Regions from separate parts of the Kineococcus endophyticus genome, predicted to be linked through region 3. Evidence: riboswitches for the same ligand, from Rfam matches in the RefSeq annotation. Region 3 holds a riboswitch; each other region holds the start of a gene.

What was found. A riboswitch is a leader RNA that binds a small molecule or an ion and turns the genes downstream of it on or off. The one in region 3 is predicted to bind S-adenosylmethionine.
Region 1: another riboswitch for S-adenosylmethionine. It lies ahead of AB1207_RS14670 (putative leader peptide); the one in region 3 lies ahead of AB1207_RS14075 (MetQ/NlpA family ABC transporter substrate-binding protein).
Region 2: another riboswitch for S-adenosylmethionine. It lies ahead of AB1207_RS11060 (methionine ABC transporter ATP-binding protein); the one in region 3 lies ahead of AB1207_RS14075 (MetQ/NlpA family ABC transporter substrate-binding protein).

What each region holds. Positions count from the first base shown of each region.
Region 1 is NZ_JBFNQN010000009.1:233,162-240,294, forward strand. It holds gene AB1207_RS14660 (NtaA/DmoA family FMN-dependent monooxygenase) at 1-780, shown strand, start outside; gene AB1207_RS14665 (ATP-grasp domain-containing protein) at 767-1,783, opposite strand; SAM riboswitch class I at 1,850-1,944, shown strand; gene AB1207_RS14670 (putative leader peptide) at 1,950-2,042, shown strand; gene AB1207_RS14675 (FAD/NAD(P)-binding protein) at 2,114-4,084, shown strand; gene AB1207_RS14680 (amino acid ABC transporter permease) at 4,081-5,052, shown strand; gene AB1207_RS14685 (amino acid ABC transporter ATP-binding protein) at 5,049-5,852, shown strand; gene AB1207_RS14690 (ABC transporter substrate-binding protein) at 5,937-6,911, shown strand; gene AB1207_RS14695 (acyltransferase family protein) at 6,924-7,133, opposite strand, start outside.
Region 2 is NZ_JBFNQN010000007.1:26,829-33,961, reverse strand. It holds gene AB1207_RS11080 (AAA family ATPase) at 1-605, shown strand, start outside; gene idi (isopentenyl-diphosphate Delta-isomerase) at 568-1,098, opposite strand; gene AB1207_RS11070 (N-acetylmuramoyl-L-alanine amidase) at 1,118-1,873, opposite strand; gene sfnG (dimethylsulfone monooxygenase SfnG) at 2,091-3,236, opposite strand; SAM riboswitch class I at 3,247-3,329, opposite strand; SAM riboswitch class IV at 3,490-3,599, shown strand; gene AB1207_RS11060 (methionine ABC transporter ATP-binding protein) at 3,774-4,793, shown strand; gene AB1207_RS11055 (methionine ABC transporter permease) at 4,793-5,596, shown strand; gene AB1207_RS11050 (MetQ/NlpA family ABC transporter substrate-binding protein) at 5,586-6,494, shown strand; gene AB1207_RS11045 (DUF3017 domain-containing protein) at 6,519-6,800, opposite strand; gene purH (bifunctional phosphoribosylaminoimidazolecarboxamide formyltransferase/IMP cyclohydrolase) at 6,817-7,133, opposite strand, start outside.
Region 3 is NZ_JBFNQN010000009.1:96,822-103,954, forward strand. It holds gene AB1207_RS14050 (NtaA/DmoA family FMN-dependent monooxygenase) at 1-1,330, shown strand, start outside; gene AB1207_RS14055 (purine-cytosine permease family protein) at 1,377-2,831, shown strand; gene AB1207_RS14060 (OsmC family protein) at 2,871-3,374, opposite strand; gene AB1207_RS14065 (DUF7711 family protein) at 3,454-4,086, shown strand; gene AB1207_RS14070 (DUF1737 domain-containing protein) at 4,083-4,280, shown strand; SAM riboswitch class IV at 4,328-4,438, shown strand; gene AB1207_RS14075 (MetQ/NlpA family ABC transporter substrate-binding protein) at 4,506-5,453, shown strand; gene AB1207_RS14080 (methionine ABC transporter ATP-binding protein) at 5,450-6,478, shown strand; gene AB1207_RS14085 (methionine ABC transporter permease) at 6,547-7,133, shown strand, end outside.

The sequences.
Region 1 (7,133 bases), 140 kb from region 3:
GAGGTGCGGGACGGGTTCTTCGACGTCGAGTTCACCCCGACCGTCCCGCGGAGCCCGCAGCAGCACCCGGTCCTGTTCCAGGCGGGCGACTCACCGGCCGGACGCGACTTCGCGACGCGCACGGCGGACGTCGTCTTCTCCCGGCACGGCACGGACCACGCCGACGCCCTCGCGTTCGCCGACGACATCCGCCGGCGGACCGTCGCGGCCGGTCGTCCCGAGGGCGACGTCCTCGTGCTGCCCGGCACGCAGATCGTCGTGGCCGACAACGAGGCGGAGGTGGAGGAGAAGGCGCGCTGGGTCCTGGAGCAGCAGGTGACCCCGGCCACCGCGCTGTCCCTCGTGGGCCAGGTCTGGGGCGAGGACCTCTCGCACCTCGACCCGGACGGACCGCTGCCCGCGCACGACCCCGTCATCTCCGTCGTGGACGGCACCCGCGGCGCGCACCGGACCGGCGCCGACGCCGTGGCGCTGGCCCAGCGGTGGCGCGCCGAGGCCGAGGAGGGCAAGTTCTCGCTGCGCGAACTCGTGCTCCACCACTCCTCCGAGCGGGGTTTCGCCGGCACGGCCTCCCAGCTGGCGGACGACCTCACGCACTGGGTGCGCACGGGCGCCAGCGACGGGTTCAACATCACGCCGTACCTGGTGCCCAGCGGCCTGGACGACGTCGTCGACCAGCTCGTGCCCGCGCTGCAGGACCGCGGCGCCTACCCGACGGAGTACGTCGGGACGACGTTGCGCGAGCACCTGGGCCTGCGGGCTCCCCTCACCCGTCGCTGACCGCCGCCGCCGGGCGGTGCAGCACCTCGGCGCGCAGCAGGTCACCGAGGTGGCGGGCGATCGCCCCGGGGGCCGACTCCGGGGCGACCGCCTCCACCGCGGGGTTGTAGTTCGTGTTGGTGTTGACGTCGTAGACCACGGTGCGCCCGTCGACGGTCTCGGCGAACTCGACCCCGGCGATCTCCAGCCCCGCGGCGCGCAGCAGCTCGGCGCACCGGCGGACCACCGGGGTGTCGGCGGTCACCTCGGGCCGCAGGGCGAAGGGTTCCACCCCCGGGCCCGGGACCTCGCACGCGTCGGCCGGGCACAGCTCGAAGCTCCCGGCCGAGGTGTCGACGCGGACCGCGTAGACGAACCGGCCGCCGACGAACTCGGCGCGCGTGACGAACGGATCGGCGGTCCGCAGGAACTCCTGCAGCAGCGTGACGCCGTCGACGGGTTCCTCGAACTCCGGCGAGGCGACGTGCGCCTCGAACTCCTCGTGGGAGTCGAACCGCCGCACCCCCAGCCCCTTGCCCCCCTGGTTGTGCTTGGTGATGAACGGGACGGGCAGCTCCCGCGCCCGGCGCACCAGGTCGTCTCGCCCGAACACCGCGAGCGTGCGCGGGACGTCGATCCCGTTGCGCCGCAGCAGCGCGTGCTGACGGACCTTGCTCACCTCGAGCTCGACCACGGGCGAACCACCCACGACGCGACGTCCCCAGCCCTCGAGCCACGCCAGGACGGACCGCGTGTACTCCTTCGCGTGCACGTGCCCGCGCGTGTGCGACGACGCGCTCAGGCGCGACCAGTAGACCCCGGCCGCGGGTTCGGCGTCGAGGTCGACGGAACCCTCCGTGAGCAGCACCTCCTGGAAGGGGACGCCCTCGGCCCGGAACGCCGCCTCGAACGGCGCGAACCAGTCCGGGTTCTCGTGCAGGACGTGGACCCGGGGTTCTCCACCGGGCTCGAGCGACCAGCTCGCGCGGGTGGCGGCCTGCGGGTGGGTGGTCTCGCTGGTCATCGGGTTCCTCCGGTCGGGTTCCGGGCGGGGTTTGCCGTCCGGGGCCTGCGTGGGATAGTTTCGCACCGTCCATCCAGAGCGGCCGAGAGACCTGGCTCGTCGACGCCGCAGCAACCCCCTGAGCGATCAGGCGCGGGTGCTTCCGCCAGGACCGATGGGAGTCACCGTGACCGCACGCACCGCCGCCCGGCCCCCGCTCGTCCGCCGCCGGCACGTGGACCTCTGCCGTCTGAGCTCGGCGGTGTGCCCGGGGCGCTGAGCCCCCCGTCCGTCGCGGCTGCGCCCGCGGACGCCACCTCGTGCCCTGCGGCACCTCCCCGGGGAGCCCCCGTGTCCCGTCCCACCCGTGTCGGCATCGTCGGTGCCGGACCCCGCGTTCTCGTCCTGCTGCAACGCCTCTCCGCCCACGCCCACCACGCCGCCCGGGAGCTCGAGGTCCACGTCGTGGACCCCTTCGACTCCGGCGCCGGCCGCGTCTGGCGCCGGGTCCAGGACCCGCTGCTGTGGATGAACTCCCGCGCCGCCGACATCAGCGTCCTGCCGGACGCGTCCGTCACCGGCCTCACCCCGCCCGTCCTGCGCGGTCCCTCCCTCGCCGAGTGGGTCGCGGAGCACCGCGCCGACCTGCTCCGCGAGGCGGCGGGGAACCACGCGGCGCAGGCGGAGCTCCTGGACCACGGTCCGGCCTCCTTCACCTCCCGGCGCCTGGCCAGCCGGTACTTCGCCGACGCCTGGGACCGCACGGTGTCCGCCCTCCCGGCGGGGGTCCGGGTGCACCGGCACCACCGGACGGTGCTGGACCTCACCGACGACCCCGTCGACGGCGGCCAGGTGCTGCACCTGGACGGCGGACCCAGCACCGACGGGACCGGCGCGGACGAGACCCTCCCGGTGGACGTGGTGCTCCTCGCCCAGGGACACCTCGACGTCCGCCCGGGCCCCCGGGAACGCCGCACGGCCGGTTTCGCCCGGGCGCACGGCCTGGCCTACGTCCGTCCCGGGTACACGAGCGAACAGGACCTGGACGTGCTGGCCCCCGGCGCGGACGTCGTCGTGGTGGGCATGGGCCTGGCCTTCGTCGACCTCGTGGTGCGCCTCACCGAGGGCCGCGGTGGACGGTTCGAGGAGCGGGCGGACGGCGGGCTGGACTACCGGCCCGGTGGCCGCGAACCGCGGTTGCACGTCGGGTCCCGGCGCGGGGTCCCCTACCGCTCCAAGATCGACTACCCCGTCCCGGCCGACCTCGGGCTCCCCCGGTACTACTCGGCGCGCACGGTGGACGCGGTCCACGGGAACGGCCTGCTGGACCTGCGCGCGGACCTCTGGCCGCTCATCGCACGCGAGATGGCGGGCGCCCACTACCGCGAGCTCTTCCGTTCCCACCCGGGCCGGACGACCGTTCCGGCCGCGGAGTTCGACGAGGCGTTCGGCCGGGCGGCGTGGGGTTCGGCCGAGCTCGACGAGTTCGTGGGGCGCGCCGTGCCGGACCCCGCGGACCGGTTCGACCTCGCGGACCTCGACCGCCCCCTCGACGGGTGGTGGGGGACGTCCGCCGAGGAGGTGCACGCCCGCGTCCTGGCGCACGTCGAGGGCGACCGGGCGCGGCGCAGCGACCCCCGGTCCTCCCCCGACGCCGCGGTGCTGGCGGCCGTCCTGTCCGCCTACGTCGTCACCGCCGGCCTGCACGCGGCGGGCCGCCTGAACGCCCGGTCGACGGCCGTCGACCTCGACGGCTGGTGGCACGGGTTCTTCAGCTACGTCGCCAGCGGCCCTCCGCCGCAACGGCTCCGCCAGCTCGCGGCCCTGGCCCGCGCCGGCGTGGTCCGGTTCCTCGGGGCCGACGTCCACGTCGAGGCGGACCCGACCCCGGGGGTCGCCGCCTTCACGGCGGGTTCGGGCAGCGGCCCGCACGAGGTCCGCGCTCAGGGACTCGTCGAGGCCCGCCTGCCCGTGCCCGACCTCGAGTGGACGTCCGACGTCCTGCTGGGCCGGCTGCGCGACCGCGGCGAGGTCCGGGCCCACGAGATCGTCGACGACGGGTCGCGGTGGTCCAACGGCCGCCTCGTCGTGGACGCCACGGCCCGCCTCGTGGGTCGCGACGGGAAAGCCCACCCGCGGCGGTTCGCCACCGGCGCGTGGGTCTCCGGCGAGGCCTCGGCCGCCGCGTTCGCCCGCCCCGGCACCGACGCGGAACTGTTCCGCCGCGCCGACCGGCTCGCGGCCGAGCTCCTGCGGGCCGCCTCCGCGTCCTCCGGTCCGTCACCCGTTCCGCTGTCCACCCCGCAGGGAGACCGTCGATGAGCGACACCACCCGCACCGTCCCGGACGTCACCGCCGCCCCGGTGGTTCCGCGGTCCGCCCCCGCCCGACCGCTCACGGTGCTGCCGGCCCGCCACCCGTGGCGCTGGGTGGCCACGGCCGTCGTCGCGGTGCTCGCCGCGATGGCCGTCAACGCCCTCGTCACCAACCCCGCGTGGGAGTGGCCGACCGTCGGGCAGTTCCTCTTCTCGGCCACGATCCTGGAGTCGATGTGGCTCACGGTCCGGCTGACCCTCGTGGGCACCGCGATCGGCCTGGTCCTCGGCACCGTCCTGGCGCTCATGCGGATGTCGCACAACCCGCTGCTGAAGGCCGTCAGCTTCACCTACACCAGCGTCTTCCGCTCGGTCCCGCTGATCCTGCAGCTGCTGTTCTGGTACAACCTGGCGATCCTGTACGAGGTCATCGGGTTCGGCGTCCCGTTCGGCCCGCAGTTCTGGACGTTCCCGACCCAGAGCCTCATCGGGCCCCTGACGGCGGCGTTCCTCGGGCTCGGTCTGCACCAGGCCGCGTACTTCGCCGAGATCGTGCGGTCGGGTTTCCTCGCCGTCGACCCCGGCCAGCGGGAGGCGGCCGCGGCGCTGGGGATCCCCCAGGCCCGGCAGTTCTGGCGGATCCAGTTGCCGCAGGCGCTGCGCATCATCGTCCCGACCACCGGGAACGAGGTCATCGGCCTGCTCAAGGGGACCTCGGTCGTCTACGTCATGGCGCTGCCGGAGCTCTTCTACCAGGTGCAGGTCGTCTACAACCGCACCGGCCGGGTCATCCCGCTGCTGCTGGTCGCGGCCGTCTGGTACACGGTCCTCACCACCGTCCTGTCGGTGCTGCAGTGGCTCGTCGAACGCCACTACGGCCGGGGCAGTTCCCGCGCCGGCACCCCGCTGCCGTTCCTGACCCTCCTCCGCACCGCGCGTGCGGGCCGCGCCCGACGCCACGGAGATGCCCGATGAGCCCCACGCTCGCCACGACGCCGGGCCCTGCCGCCACGGCCGCGCCCGTCGTGCACCTCGCCGGTGTCCACAAGAGGTTCGGGGCGCTGGAGGTCCTGCGCGGGATCGACCTGTCCGTCGCCGCCGGCACGGTCACCGTGGTGCTCGGCGCGTCCGGTTCGGGCAAGTCGACGTTACTGCGGACCATCAACCACCTCGAGAAGGTCGACGCGGGCCTGGTCGAGGTGAACGGCGACCTCATCGGCTACCGGCGGGCGGGCCGGCACCTGCGCGAACTGCACGAGCGGGAGGTCCTGCGCCAGCGCTCCCGCATCGGCTTCGTGTTCCAGCACTTCAACCTGTTCCCGCACCTCACCGTCCTCGAGAACGTCGTCGAGGCCCCCGTCTCAGCGCAGAGGCGCCGACGGACCGAGGTGGAGGTGGAGGCGCGGGCGCTGCTGGAACGGGTCGGCCTGCTGGACAAGGCCGACGAGTACCCCCGCCGGCTGTCCGGTGGTCAGCAGCAGCGGGTCGCGATCGCCCGCGCGCTCGCCCTGCGCCCCTCGCTCGTCCTCTTCGACGAACCCACCTCCGCCCTGGACCCCGAACTCGTCGGGGAGGTGCTGGACGTCATCCGCGACCTGGCCGCCGCCGGGACGACGATGGTCGTCGTCACCCACGAGATCGGTTTCGCCCGCGAGGTGGCCGACCGCGTGCTCTTCCTGCACGAGGGCGTCGTCCTGGAGGAGGGCAGTCCCGCCGAGGTGTTCGACCACCCCCGGCACGACCGCACCCGGGCGTTCCTGGCCAAGGTGCTCTGACCCACGCACCGTCCCACCGGTCCGGCGCCCGCCGGACCGCCCTGCCGGCCTGCCCACCGGGCGGCCTGACCCGAGGAGAACACCGTGATCAGCCGTCGTACCTGGCTCCTGTCGCTGGCCGCCACCCCGCTGGCCGTGTCCGCGTGCGCCACCGGCACCGCCGACCCCGCCGCCGCACCCGCGGCCGCACCGTCGGGCGCGGCCGGGGGCGTCGACACCAGCCCCGCCCAGACGGGACGGGTGACCGCCCAGGCCGTCCCGGAGATCGCGGCCACGGTGCCCCAGGCGGTCCGGGACCGTGGGACCCTCGTCATCGGCACGACCGGCAACGGGGCCCCTCCGCTGAGCTTCAAGGCGGACGACGACAAGACCGTCATCGGGATCGAACCCGACATCGCCCTGCTCGTCGCCGGGGTGCTCGGGCTGGAGCCCGACGTGCGGGCGACCAGCTGGGAGAACCTCTTCCTCTCGGTCGACTCCGGCCAGTTCGACGTGGGGTTCTCCAACATCACCGTCACCGAGGAGCGCAAGGAGAAGTACGACTTCGCCTCCTACCGCGTCGACACGCTGGCGTGGGAGGTCGCGAAGGACTCCGAGATCTCGACGATCGCCGGCCCGGCGGGCGTCGCGGGCCTCACGGTGTCGGTCGGCTCCGGCACGAACCAGGAGAAGGTGCTGCTGGACTGGAACCGGCAGAACGAGGCCGCCGGCCGCGAGCCCGCCGCCATCCAGTACTACCAGCAGGCCTCCGACACCTACCTCGCGCTGAAGTCCGGGCGCATCCAGGCGAACTTCGGCCCGAACCCCACCGCCGCCTACCACGCCCTCGTCGCCGGCGACACGAAGATCGTCGGCACCGTCCCCGGCGGCGGCACGATCCAGGCGGACATCGCCGCGATGACGAAGAAGGACGACGGCCTCGTCCAGGCGCTCGCCGCCGCGCTGGACCACCTCATCGCCGGCGGGCAGTACGCGGCGACGCTGAAGCGCTGGAACCTCGCGAACGAGGCCGTGCCGCAGTCCCAGGTGAACCCGCCGGGGCTGCCCAAGACCGCCTGAGCGCGGGGCGGTTCACCCGACCGCCAGCAGCGCCGCCCCCAGCGACACCGCGGTCACGGCAGCGCCGAGCACGAGACCCCGCCGCGTCGAGGCGACGAACCGGCTGCGCCGCAGCGGGTCCTCGACGAGGACGGTCATCAGGAACGCCAGCCCGCCGGCGAGGAGCTCGACGGCGAGGAGGAACGGCCACCGGTCGAGCGAGGGGAACAGCGTGACCGCGAA
Region 2 (7,133 bases), on a different contig from region 3:
CCGTCATGGGCGGCGAAGCCCGGCAGGAGGCGTGGGACGAGGCCGAGTCGCGCGTGCAGCGGCTGGCCGAGGAGCAGGCGGGTCTGGAGCGTCGCGCCGCGGCGGCCCGGCTGCTGCTGCGCACGCTGGACCGGCACCGCGACACCCAGCGCCGCCGCTACGTCCAGCCGTTCACCGACCGCCTCGAGGAGCTGGGACGCACGGTGTTCGGCGAGACGTTCGCCATCACCCTCGACGACGACCTGCGGATCGTGCAGCGGACGCTGCACTCCAGGACCGTCGCCTACGAGCACCTGTCGACGGGGGCCAAGGAGCAGCTGGCGGTGCTGGTGCGGCTCGCGTGCGCCACCCTGGTCGACCCGGCCGACGGCGTGCCCGTCGTCCTGGACGACGCCCTCGGGCACACCGACCCCGAGCGGCTGAAGCGGCTCGCGGCCGTCTTCGAGCACGTGGCCCCGACGACGCAGGTGCTGCTGCTGGCCCCGGGGCCGGGACTGCACACCGACCTGCCGGGCGCCGTCGTCCTCCGCCTCGACGACGGCCCGGGCGAGGGGTCGGGACCGGCGGTCAGAACTCCTGCAGCTGCAGGCGCATCCACGGGCTGAACGGGCCGGGTTCGGCGGCGACCTCGGCCCGCAGCTGGGCGAGGTCCACCCAGCGGTAGTCGTCGACCTCGCTCGGGTCGAGGGCCAGGTCCCCGGCGAGGCGGGCGGTGAAGACGGGGCAGATCTCGTTCTCGACGGTCCCGTCGGCCATGACGGCGCGGTAGCGGAACGTCGGCAGCAGGGGCTGCACGTCGGTGACGGGGGCGCCGAGCTCCTGCACCGAACGCCGGGCCACCGCGTCGGCGGGTTCCTCCCCCGGGCCGGGGTGGCCGCAGAAGGAGTTCGTCCACACGCCGGGCCACGTCCGCTTCACGGCCGCGCGGCGGGTCAGCAGCGTCCGGCCCGCCCCGTCGACGATCCAGCAGGAGAAGGCCAGGTGCAGCGGGGTGCTGGTGTGGTGCACGTCCGCCTTCGGCGCCGTGCCGCAGGGCGTGCCGTCCTCCGTCAGCAGGACGACCAGTTCGACGGTCGGGTCGGCGGGAGCGAGGGTCACCCCCGCACCGTAAGCCGTCTCACGGGGTGCTGCGCGCAAGGAAGGCCGCGACACCCGCGGCGATCCCCTCCGCGGCGCGCTGCCGGAAGGCCGGGTCGCTCAGTTGCGCCGCCTCCCGCGCGTTGCGCATGTTGCCCGCCTCCAGCAGCACCGCCGGGGTCCGGGCGAGGTTCAGCCCGGCGAGGTCGGAGCGCCGGGTGAGGCCCGGCTCGACGAGGTTCCCCGGGTAGTCCGCCCGGGGCAGGCCCGTCGCCGTGGCGAAGGCCGGGAGCAGGTCGCGCGCGGCCACGTCGGACGGGTCCAGGACGGCGCGGTTGCCGCCGTCGGGGGCGAGCGCGGGTTCGGCCACGTGGAACCCGGTGGCGTCCGCGGGTGCGCCGTCGGCGTGGATCGACACCGCGAGGGCGGCGCCGGCGTCGTTGGCGACCGCCGCGCGCTCGTCGACGCACGGACCGACACCGGTGTCGTCGGTGCGGGTCAGGACGACGGTGGTCCCCCGGGCGCGCAGCAGGGCCGCAGTCCGCTGGGCGACGTCGAAGGTGAAGGCGTGCTCGGGGTACCCGACGTCGGTCTCGGTGCCGGTGGTGTTGCAGGGCTTCTCGAAGCCGCCGGCCGGGACGAGAGCGTCCACGACCGCGGGGTGGGCGGCGTTGCCGCCGTTGTGCCCGGGGTCCAGCACGACGACCGGAGCGCCCGCCCGCACCACCGGGGCCCTGGACGGGGTGGTCGGGCTCGGCGTCACGGCGCCGGTCGCCGACGCCACCGTCGACGCCACCGGGGACGCCTCCGCGGACGACGGCACGGACGAGGGTGACGACGGCTGCACTGACGGGGTGGAAGGGGTCGCGCTCGACAGGGGGCTCGACGTCGAGGGTCCCGGGGCCGCGGGCGCCGGTGCGGAGCAGGCGCTCACCAGCAGCAGCGCGAGGAGGGGGACGGACCGCACAGCGCGAGCGCGCGGCACAGCCGTCCCCCTCCCCGGCACGGGCGGGTCAGGCCGGGACGGGCTGCGTCGCCGCGACGACGGCCTCGTCGAGCTCGGCGCCGAGCTGCAGGTCCTCCCCGGCGGCCAGGCGCGCCTCGAGCTCGCGCACCCGCGGGATGACGAGCTCGCCGAACGCCTCGACCTCCTCCTTGACGTGGAGGAACCCCAGGAGCAGCAGGTCGACGCCCACGAGCCGGTAGGCCAGGACACGGCGCGCCACCTCGTCGGGGGTGCCGACGAGGCCGGTGCGGAACCCGTCGTTGTACTGCACGAGGTCGCGGAACTCGCTGTCCGCCCACATGCCCTTGCCGTCCTTCGTGGAGTTCCCCGCCTCCTGGACGGCGGCGCCGAAGCCCTCGACCTTGGTGCGGTCGGCCTTGGCGATGATCTCCTCGAGCACGGCCTCGGCCTCCTCGCGCGTGTCGCGCACGAGGGCGAAGCCGTTGAGGCCGAAGCGGACGGTGCGGCCGTTCTGGGCGGCGAGGGCGGAGACCTCGCGGACGCCCTGGGCCGCGCCGGCGAGGGACTTGCCGTTCATGAAGTACCAGTCGCTCACACGGCCGGCCATGGCCTGTGCGGCGCTGGAGTTCCCGCCCTGGAACAGTTCCGGGGCGACCTTCGGCTGCGGCCGGAACGTGATGTCGGTGGCGTTGAAGAAGTCGCCGGACTGGCTGTAGCCGTCCTCGCTCCACACCCCGCGCAGCAGTTCGATGAACTCCTCGGACTGCTTGTAGCGGTCGTCGTGCTCGTGCCACGTGACGCCGAGCTGTGTCGCCTCGTTCTTGAACCAGCCGGACACGATGTTCAGCGCCAGGCGGTTGTCGGTGAGTTCCTGCGTGGTCGCGGCGAACTTGGCGAGCACACCGGGGTGCCAGAAGAACGGGTGGACGGCGGCGATGACCTTGAGGCGTTCGGTCGCCAGGAGCAGGGCCAGGGAGAACGAGGTCGACTCGTGCTGGGCGTCGGCGCCGTAGGAGGCGAGGTAGCGCACCTGGGTCAGGGCGTACTCGAACCCCACGCGCTCGGCGGCCTTGGCGACCTCGACGTTGTAGGCCGGGTCGTGGCTCGTGCGCTGCTCGATCGTCGAGACGACGAGGCCACCGGAGACGTTGGGGACCCAGTAGGCGAACTTCAGGGGCTCGTGCAGGGGCATCGCGGCGCGTCCTCCATCGGACCTGGCGGTAGCACCCCCGGGGGGTTGCTGCGGCGTCGTCGAGCCAGGTCTCTCAGCCGCTCTGGATGGGATCCACCGCAGCGTACCTCCTCCCCCACCCCGGAGCGGCCGCCGCTTTTCGGAACCTGGACTCGGACCGTTGCGGCGCAACGCATGCCGGAGAACCCTTTCCGGACGCCGATCGTCCGGAACCGCTTGACGACGATCTCGGACGGCTGTCAGAGTCCCCCCAGGTCATGAGCGCCAGCGTCAAGCCCCGGCTCGCTGGCCGGCAACCCTGGTTCGTCACGGGGTGCTCCGGGTGAGGACCAGGTCCGCAGGTGGTGCGGGCAAGGACGAACTTGGAGTTCCCGTGTCGAAGGCCTGTCCCCGCTCCCGCTGAGCGCACCCCTCTGCTCGCCCCCCGTCCGGACCCGGCGCACCCGCCGGGCCCGCGATCCCCCCTGCCCGGACTGCCGGACCCCCTGCTGGACCCCCTGCTGGACCCCCTGCTGGACCCCCTGCCCAGGAGTCGTCGTGATCGAACTGCGCCACCTCACCAAGACGTACGGGGACCCCCCGCACGCCACGACGGTCCTCGACCGTCTCGACCTCACCGTGCCCGCCGGCAGCATCACCGCCGTCGTCGGGCCCAGCGGTGCCGGGAAGAGCACGCTCGCCCAGTGCGTGACGCTGCTGACGCGGCCCACGTCGGGGTCGGTCGTCGTCGGCGGCCAGGACCTCACCCAGCTCGGCGCGGAGCGGCTGCGGGAGGCGCGGCGCCGCATCGGGACGATCTTCCAGAGCGACGGTCTGCAGACCCGCCGCACGGCCGCGCAGAACGTCGAACTCCCCCTGCGCTACCTCGGCGTCGTCCCCCGGGACCGGAAGCGGCGCGTCGCCGAGCTCCTCGAGCGGGTCGGGCTGGCCGGGCTGGCCGACCGCTACCCCCACGAACTGTCGGGTGGGCAGCGTCAGCGCGTCGGCATCGCCCGCGCCCTCGCCCTGCGCCCCGGCGTGCTGCTGTCCGACGAGGCGACGTCCGGGCTGGACCCGCAGGCGACGGCGTCGATCACGGGTCTGCTGCGGGAACTGCGCGACGACCTCGGCCTGGCGATCCTGTTCATCACCCACGAGATGGACACCGTCGTGGACGTGGCCGACGCCGTCGCCCGCCTGGACCACGGACGCATCGTCGAGGCCGCACCCCTGCTCGACGTGCTGCGCGACCCGGCCTCCCCGGTCGGGGCGGCGCTGCTGCCCCGCCGCGGCGTGGGCGACGCGGGCGGTCTGGTCGTCTGGGAGGTCCACTACCGCGGCGACGACGTCCCGGCCGACTGGCTCACCGCGGCCTCGCGCGAACTCGGCCACGACCTCGCCCTGCTCGGGGCGTCGGTCGGGACCGTCGCCGGACGCACCGTCGGGCACGCCACCCTCGGCGTCCCCGCGATGGTCGACCCCACCGCCCTCACCGCCGCCCTCGACCGCCGCGGCCTGCACGCGCAGACCCCGGCGACCACCCCGGCGACCACCCCTCGAGAACTGGACCTCGTGTGATCCCGCTCAGCGTCGCCGCCGCCTCGGACCTCGACACCCCGCTGGCGCAGATCCCCGCGCTCATCGCGCCGGCGCTCCTCGACACGCTGCTCACGGTCGGCATCGTCATGACGATCGTCGTCCTGCTCGGCGTGCCGATCGGCGTCCTGGTGCACAACCTCGCCCCCGGCGGGCTGTTCGAGCACCGGGCCGCGCACACCGTCCTGTCCTGGGTCGTCAGCACCGGCCGGTCGCTGCCGTTCCTCGTGCTGATGGCCGCGCTCGTCCCGTTCACCCGGTTCGTCACCGGCACGAACATCGGCATCCGCGCCGCCGTCGTCCCGATGGTCCTGGCCGGCACGGCGTTCTTCGCGCGCATCGTCGAGAACTCCCTGCGCTCGGTGCCGCCGCACCTCGTCACGGTGGCGCAGGCCTCGGGAGCCTCTCCGCTGCAGGTCGTCACGACCGTGCAGCTGGCCGAGGCCACGCCGTCCATCATCGGCGGGCTGACCATCAACACCATCGCGATGATCGAGTACTCCGCGATCGCCGGGACCATCGGCGCCGGCGGCATCGGCTACGTCGCCGTCACCTACGGGTACCAGCGCTTCGACCACGCCGTGATGATCGCGACCATCGTCGTCCTCGTGGCGCTCGTCGCCCTCGTCCAGCTCACCGGCGACGCCCTGGCCCGCGCGGCCGATCCGCGCACGCGCCGCCGTTCGGCCCCCACGCGCACCCTCCCCCGGAACACCCCTCAGAAGACCACGCAGAACACCACGCAGAACACCACCCAGAACCCGGAGAAGACCCTTGTCCACTGAGACCCGCGAACCCACCACCGACGACCACGGCTTCGAGATCCGCAAGCGGCGGCGCTGGCCGTTCGTCGCCGGCGGGGCCGTGGTCCTGCTCGGCGCCGCCGCCGCGATCGTCGTCCCGCGCCTCGGGGGCGACGCCACCGCGAACACCCAGGCGGGCGCGACGCTGTACGTCGCCACGGCCGAGGGCAACGCCCGCGAGGAGGCCCTCATCGAGTTCATCGCGAAGGACGTCGCCCCCAAGCACGGCATCACGGTCGCGTTCAAGGCGCTCGCCGACTCGAACACCATCAACCGGGCCGTCAGCGACGGCGAGGTGGCCGGGACGATCTACCAGCACAAGCTCTGGCTCGGGCAGGTCCTGCAGGCGAACCCCGACTTCCGGGAGGAGGCCGCCACGCCGGTGTTCCGCTGGGGCTTCGGCCTGTGGTCGGCGAAGTGGAGGAGCCCGCAGGACATCCCGGACGGCGGGACGGTCTCGCTGTACTCCGACCCCGCCAACGAGTCGCAGGGGTTGTTCGTCCTGCAGAAGGCCGGGCTCATCACGCTGAAGCCGGGCACGGACGTCGGGAAGGCCACGGTCGACGACATCGCGACCAACCCCAAGAACCTGAACTTCACGCTGCTGGACTTCGGCGCCCAGTCCCGCGCGCTGCCCGACCTGGACGCGGCCGTCGGCTACACCGAGTACTACCTGGCGGCGAAGATCCCGATCGAGCAGCAGATCTTCGCCCCGACCGCCCCCGACGAGTTCGCCGGGCAGTTGACCATCGGGTCGCGGTGGAAGGACTCGGACAACATCAAGGCGCTCGTCGCGACGTTCCAGGACCCCGCGGTCCAGGAGTACCTCGCGACGAACGCGGACGTGAAGGACGTGCTCCTGCCGCTCGACGCGGACTGACCCGGGGCACTCACCCGGGGGTCCTCAGACCGGGGTCGGCACGACCCCGGCGAGGACCAGGCACGACACGGCCAGCACGAGCAGCATGGCGACGTCGACCGCCCGGGAGCGGACCGCGAGCGCACCCGCGATCCGCACCGGGAGGACGAGCCGCAGGACGGCGGCCACGGCGAGGTCGGTGCCGAGCAGGACCCCGCCGACCGTCGGGCCGGCGAGCAGCGTGAGCGCCAGCGCCGCGACGATCCCGCCGACCAGGGTCAGCAGGACCGCGTTGCGCGGTGCGGGAACCTGCTCGGTGCCGGCCACGACGTCCACCCGTCCGTCAGTGGGCGAAGTGCCGGGCGCCGGTGAAGTACATCGTCACGCCGGCCTTCGTCGCGGCCTCGACGACCTCGGCGTCGCGGATCGACCCGCCGGGCTGCACGATCGCCCGCACGCCGGCGTCGAGGAGGATCTGCGCGCCGTCGGCGAAGGGGAAGAACGCGTCGGAGGCCGCGACCGAGCCGGAGGCCCGGTCGGCTCCGGCGCGGTCGACGGCGAGGCGGCAGGAGTCGACGCGGTTGACCTGGCCCATGCCGACGCCGACCGAGGCGCCGTCCTTGGCCAGGAGGATCGCGTTGGACCGCACGGACCGCACGG
Region 3 (7,133 bases):
CCTCACGAGCCAGGGGTTGTGGGCCCACCCCGAGCAGGACACCGTCCGCTACACCGACCTCGACCACTGGCTCGACCTCGCCCGGACGCTGGAGGAGGGCGGGTTCGACCTGCTGTTCCTCGCCGACTCCCCCGGGTACCCGGTGCTCGGCGGGACGACGCCCGACGTGACGTTCGAGCAGGCCGTGGAGATGCCCACGAACGACCCGCTGCTGCTCGTGCCCGCGATGGCCGCGGTGACCCGGCGGCTGGGTTTCGCGGTGACGGCCTCGACGACGTTCGAGGGCCCGTACTCGAACGCCCGGCGGTTCGCGACGCTGGACCACCTGACCCGCGGCCGCATCGGGTGGAACGTCGTGACGACGTCGTCGGCCGTCGTGAGCGACCTGCACGGGACCGCGCCGCTGCCGGCCCACGACATCCGCTACGACGTGGCCGACGAGCACCTCGAGCTGAGCTACCGGCTGCTGGAGGGCGGCTGGGAGGACGGCGCCGTCGTCGGCGACAAGCAGGCCCGGCGCTACGCCGACCCGCGCCGCGTCCACGAGGTGCACCACGACGGCCGCTGGTTCTCCAGCCACGGCTACTTCAAGGTCGAGCCGTCACCGCAGCGCACGCCCGTCCTGTTCCAGGCCGGCGCCAGCGAGCGGGGCCGGGAGTTCGCCGCCACCCACGCCGAGGTGGTCTTCGTCCAGGGCCGCGACGCGGCGGGGGTGCGCCGGCAGGTCCAGGACGTCCACGCGCGGGCCGAGCGCCACGGCCGGCCCCGGGGGTCGGTGCGCACCCTGGCCGGGCTCACGGTCGTGCTGGGACGCGACCGCGCGCACGCCCGGGACCGGCTCGAGCGGTACCTGTCGTGGGTCCACGACGACGCCGCCCGGGCCTACTTCGCGTCCATGACGGGCGTGGACCTGCGGGCGCTGGACCAGCGCGCCGACCTCGGGACCGTCAGCACCGAGGGCGGCCGGACCCAGGTCGAGCGCTACCGCGGGGAGACCGTGGCCCGGGCCACGGCGGACTTCCTGCGCTTCGGGATGCGCGAGTTCGTGCTCACGGGTTCGGTCACCGAGGTCGCCGACGACGTCGAACGGCTCGTCGAGGAGACCGGGGTCGACGGGTTCAACGTCACGCCGTTCCTCGTGCCGGGCTCCTACGTCGAGTTCTGCGCCGAGCTGGTGCCGGAGCTGCGGCGCCGGGGTCTCGTGGACCAGCCCCGCGCGCGTGAGGAAAGCCTTACGCTGCGTGAGGTGATCTTCGGTGCGGGCCGCACGAGGCTGCCCGCCGACCACCCGGCGGCACGGTTCCGCCGGTCGTCCCGAGAGGCTGGGTGAGCGGACCGGTGGTCCTGCACGGGAGCACGAGCGGCGGGCGGTCGCGGTGAGCGAGGTGCCCGCGACCCCGCAGACCCGCGTCGGCGGCGTCGACGTCGAGCTCAACGGCGTGAACGCCGTGGGCGAGGACGAGCGGCACGGCCGGCCCCGGGACCTGTTCTGGCCCTGGTTCGCCGCGAACGTCTCCGTCCTGGCCGTCAGCTACGGCTCCTTCGTCCTCGGCTTCGGCATCTCGTTCTGGCAGGCGACGCTCGTCTCGGTGGCCGGGGTGTTCCTGTCCTACGTCGTCGTCGGGCTCGTCGCGATCGCCGGCAAGCGCGGATCGGCGCCCACGATGACGTTGTCCCGCGCGGCCTTCGGGGTGCACGGCAACCGGCTACCCTCCCTCGTGTCCTGGCTGCTGACGCTGGGCTGGGAGACCTCGCTGGCCGCCGTCGCCGTCCTGGCGACCGCGACCGTCCTGGACCGCCTCGGTGCCGGCGGTGGGACGGGCACCAAGCTCGTCGCGCTCGTCGTCGTCGTCGGGCTCATCGTCCTCGGCGGCACGCTGGGGTTCCGCGTCATCATGCGGATGCAGCGCTGGATCACGGTCGTGACCGCCGTCCTGACGGTGGCCTACATCGCCTTCGCGGCCCCCTCGATCGACCTCGACACGGTGCTGGCCCTACCCGCCGGGGACGCCGCCGCCGTCGTCGGCGCGTTCACCATGGTCATGACGGGGTTCGGCCTGGGCTGGGCCAACGCCGCGGCCGACTACTCCCGCTACCTGCCGCGCGACGCCTCCAGCCGCGGCGTCGTGTTCTGGACCACGCTGGGCTCCTCCCTCGGCCCGGCCGTCCTGCTGGTCTTCGGCGCGCTCATCGTCGGCTCGCAGCCCGGGCTGAACGACAGCGTGGCCAAGGACCCGGTCGGGGCGCTCACGGGCATCCTGCCGACCTGGTTCCTCGTGCCGTTCGTGGTCGTCGCGGTCCTCGGCCTCGTCGGCGGGGCCGTCATGGACATCTACTCCTCGGGCCTGGCGCTGCTCAACGTCGGCCTGCGCGTGCCGCGGCCGGTCGCCGTCCTCGTCGACGGCGCGCTCATGGTCGCCGGCGCCGTCTACATCGCCTTCTTCTCGGCCGACTTCCTCGTCCCGTTCCAGGGGTTCCTCATCACCCTGGGCGTGCCGATCGCGGCGTGGGCGGGGATCTTCCTCGCCGACCTCGCCACCCGGCGGACCGGGTACGCCGAGGACGAGCTGCTCGACGCCCGCGGGCGGTACGGCGCGGTGCGGCCCCTGGCCCTCGGGACGATGCTCGTGGCGACCGTCGTGGGCTGGGGCCTGGTCACCAACAGCGGCGCGAGCTGGCTGGCGTGGCAGGGCTACCTGCTCGGGCCGATCGGCGGCCGCGAGGGCGAGTGGGCCTACGCCAACATCGGCGTCCTGCTCGCGCTCGTCCTCGGGTTCGTCTCCGTCGCCGCGTTCGGCCGCGGTGAGGTGCGGCGGCAGGAGCGCCGCTGACCGCCGCCGGACGACGAGTCCCCACCACCCCGACGGGCGTCAGGCGCGCTGGACGGTGACCTTCGGCGGCGTCTGCAACGTCTGGGCGATGACGCAGTAGCGCTCGGCCAGCGTGATCATCTTCTGCTCCGTGGCCTCGTCGGCGTCGGAGGTGAAGTCGAACGTGATCGTCACGTCCGTGATGCCGACGGGGACCTCGCGGGAGACGCCGAGGGTGCCGCGGGCGTCCCAGTGCGCCTCGGCCGTCACCGACGCGTTCCGCAGCTCCACGCCCATGGCGGTCGCGACGCTGCGCAGCGTCACACCGGCGCACGCGGCGACGGCCTCGCAGAGCATGTCGGCCGAGCAGGCCTCGGTGCCGTCACCCCCGGCGGCGGGGTGCAGCCCCGCGCGGGTCGTCCCGGCGAACCCGTCGACCGAGACCCCGATGGACTGCCCGTCGAGCACCGCGACGGCCTTGGCCGGCACCAGCGCCTTCGCCGGATCCTCCCGGTAGGAGTCCTTCAACGGCTTCTGCAGGGCCCTCAGTTCGGTCGAATCCACCGGCGAAGCTTAGGCCCGGAGGTGGTCCGACCCGCAACCTCCCCGCTCCTCGCGCGGACGGCCCGCCACACTGGGCGGCGTGAAGTGGACCACCGCCCTGAAGACCCTCGAGGACGTCGCCGACCGCTGCGCGCACGTGCACCGCCAGCCCGCGGGCATCGTGACCCTGCGGGTGGGCGAGGCGTGGGTGTTCGGCCCCCTGCTCGGCCCGCGCCGCGACGACCTGCCCGACGACGCCGTCCGGGTGGCCCTCGTGACGAACGCGGCGGAGGCCGACTGCGCGGCCGGCACCCGACCGCCCGCGGCAGGCCACTGGCTCGCCGCGTCGGGGCTGGAGACGAAACCCGTGGTCCTGTGGTTCCGGTCGGGCGAGGCGCCCGTGTGGAACCACGTCGTCGAGCGGCCCGTGCGGTTCTGGACGGCGCAGGACGGCCTCGACCACGACGTCCTCGTGCAGCTGCGCGCCGGGGACGGGGAGTCGTTGCGACCGGCGGCCCCCTCCCCCGCCGACCTCGTCGAGCGACTCGGGAGGGAACTGCACGTGAGCCGGGAGGCGTTGCGCCGCAGCGCGGTCGAGTACGACGACAAGCGGTGGGCGCCCGGGTCGCCGAAGAAGCGCGGCGACGCGCTGGCCGACGCGGCCCTGGGGTTCCTCGCCGTCCAGGACGCCCTGGACCCCGTGGACACCGCCGGGGATACCCTCCCCGGATGAGCGAGGAGAAGCTGAGCTACCGCCTGCTGACCGGCCCCGACGACCGCTCGTTCTGCGAGAAGGTCAGCGCCGCCCTCGCCGACGGGTACGTGCTGTTCGGCAGCCCCTCGGTCACCACGACCGAGGGTCGGACGGTCGCCGCGCAGGCCGTGGTCCTCCCCCACGTCCTCGCCCAGGTGAGGCCAGAGGGCTGACGCTCGCGGGGCCGGACCACGGCGCGGCCGGTGCTAGGGTCTGGACAGGTCATGAGTGACAGCGACAAGCCCTGGCTCGCTGTCCGGCAACCCTCCTCCGCGGTGGGGTGCCCCAGGTGAGGACCTGGCCGGACGACCCCGTCCGGCAAGCGCGGATCAACGGACCCCGTCGATCACGGAGTGCTGCGAGCCGCGCGCCCGCCGAACGACTCCCGGAGTGATCGCGTGTCCAACGCCCCCGCCCTGCCCGACAAGCCCAAGCGCCGTGGCCTCCTCGTCGGCGTCGTCGCCGCGGTCGTCGTGGTCGTCGTGGTCGTCGCCCTCGTCCTGGGCAACCGAGACGACACCACGACCACCGCGGCCGCCGGCGGCGGCGAGGCGAAGACCGTCAAGATCGGTGTCGCCGACGCGTCGCTGAAGTACTGGACGACGTACAAGGAGCTCGCGAAGTCGCAGCTGAACGTCGACGTCGAACTGGTCAACTTCTCCGACTACAGCCAGCCGAACCCGGCGCTGTCGCAGGACCAGCTGGACCTCAACCAGTTCCAGCACATCCAGTACCTCGCGAACTACAACGTCACCTCCGGTGACGACCTGCAGCCCATCGGGGCGACGGCCGTGTACCCGCTGCCGCTGTACTCGCTCACCGCGAAGTCCACCGGTGAACTGCCCGCCGACGCGAAGGTCGCCATCCCGAACGACGCGATCAACGAGGCGCGCGGCCTGCTCGTGCTGCAGAGCGCCGGCCTGGTGACGCTGAAGAACGGCGGGACCGCGTTCTCCAAGGTCAGCGACATCGAGTCGGCCAAGGTCGAGGTGACGACCGTCGCCGCCGACCAGACCGCCTCGGCCCTGCAGTCCGGTTCCGTGGTCGCCGCGATCGTCAACAACAACTACGCCACCAAGGCCAAGCTGCCGACGAGCGACATCATCGTCAAGGACGACCCCAGCGACCCCGCCGCGGCCCCCTACGTCAACATCTTCACCTCCCGCAAGGCGGACACGGGCAACGAGACGTACCTCAAGCTCGCGCAGCTGTGGCACGACCCGGCCGTGCAGGAGGTGTTCCTGGAGGAGAACCCGGGCGCGGTCGTCCAGGACACCTCCGCGGCGGACCTGCAGAAGGAACTGACCGAGGTCGAGGCCGACGCGAAGGCCGCCTCGGGCAAGTGAGCACGCTCATCTCGCTGACGGACGTCAGCAAGACCTTCGACCGTCGTGGCGGCAGCACCGTCACGGCGGTCGACGGCGTCTCCCTCGACGTCGCCGAGGGCGAGGTCCTCGCCGTCATCGGGTACTCCGGCGCCGGGAAGTCCACCCTGGTCCGGCTCATCAACGCGCTCGAGAAGCCGACGTCGGGCAGCGTCCGCGTCGCCGGCCAGGACCTGACGACGCTGTCGGAGGGGGAACTGCGCTCGGCGCGTTCCCGCATCGGCATGATCTTCCAGCAGTTCAACCTGTTCCGGTCCCGGACCGTCGCCGGGAACGTCGCGTACCCGCTGAAGGTCGCGGGAGTCGCGAAGGCCGAGCGCGACCGGCGCACCGCCGAACTGCTCGACTTCGTCGGCCTGCTCGACCGCGCGCACGCCTACCCCGAGCAGTTGTCGGGCGGGCAGAAGCAGCGGGTCGGCATCGCCCGCGCCCTCGCGACGAACCCGCCGCTGCTGCTGTGCGACGAGGCGACGAGCGCGCTGGACCCCGAGACGACGACCGAGGTGCTGTCGCTGCTGCGACGCGTCAACACCGAACTCGGCGTCACCATCGTCGTCATCACCCACGAGATGGAGGCCGTCCGGCAGATCGCCGACCGCGTCGCCGTGATGGAACAGGGCCGGGTCGTCGAGGTCGGGGACGTCTACGACGTCTTCTCGTACCCGAAGACCCCTGCGGCGCAGCGCTTCGTGCGCAGCGCGACGCACGACCGCCCCTCGGCCGACACGGTCGCGCGGTTGCGGTCCCACCACCCGGGCCGCCTCGTGAGCGTCCGCATCACCGACGAGCCCGGCCTGCAGCAGCGCATCGACTCCGCCTTCCGGCAGCAGGGGGTCACCGCCGAACTCGTGTACGGCGGGGTCTCGGAGATCCGCGAGCGCCGGGTGGGTTCGCTCACCTACGAACTGACCGGTGCCCCCGGATCCGTCGAGGCGGCGCTCTCGGCGTTGCAGTCGGCCGGCATCCACACGGACGAGGAGGCCTGAGCGTGGACTTCAGCGGATTCCTCGAAACGATCGACGTCTTCAAGACCGCGATCTGGCAGACCCTGCTCATGTCGGTCGTCTCGCTCATCGCCTCCGGCGTGATCGGGCTCGTCCTCGGCACGGCGCTGTACGCCACCCGGCCGGGGAACCTGTACGGCAACCGGTTCGTGTTCGGGGTGATCGGGTTCGTCGTGAACCTCGTCCGCCCGATCCCGTTCGTCATCTTCCTCGCGGCGATCACCCCCCTGCAGATCGCCGCCGTGGGGACGACGATCGGCACCTCGGCGGTCACGTTCGCCATCTCGCTGGCGGCGGCGTTCGCCGTGGCCCGGATCGTCGAACAGAGCCTCGTCGGTGTCGACCCCGGTGTCGTGGAGGCCGCCCGCGCCGTCGGCGCGTCCCGGATGTCCATCCTCGTCGGCGTCGTCATCCCCGAGGGGCTCGGGCCGCTCATCCTCGGCTACACGTTCATCTTCATCGGGATCGTGGACATGACGGCGCAGGCCGGTCTGGTCGGCGGCGGTGGGCTCGGGGACTACGCCATCAGCTACGGCAAGCAGCAGTACGACTACGGGATCATCTACGTCGCCGTGGCCGCCATCATCGTCATCGTGCAGGTGGGCCAGGTCGTCGGCAACCGCCTCGCGCGCGGGGT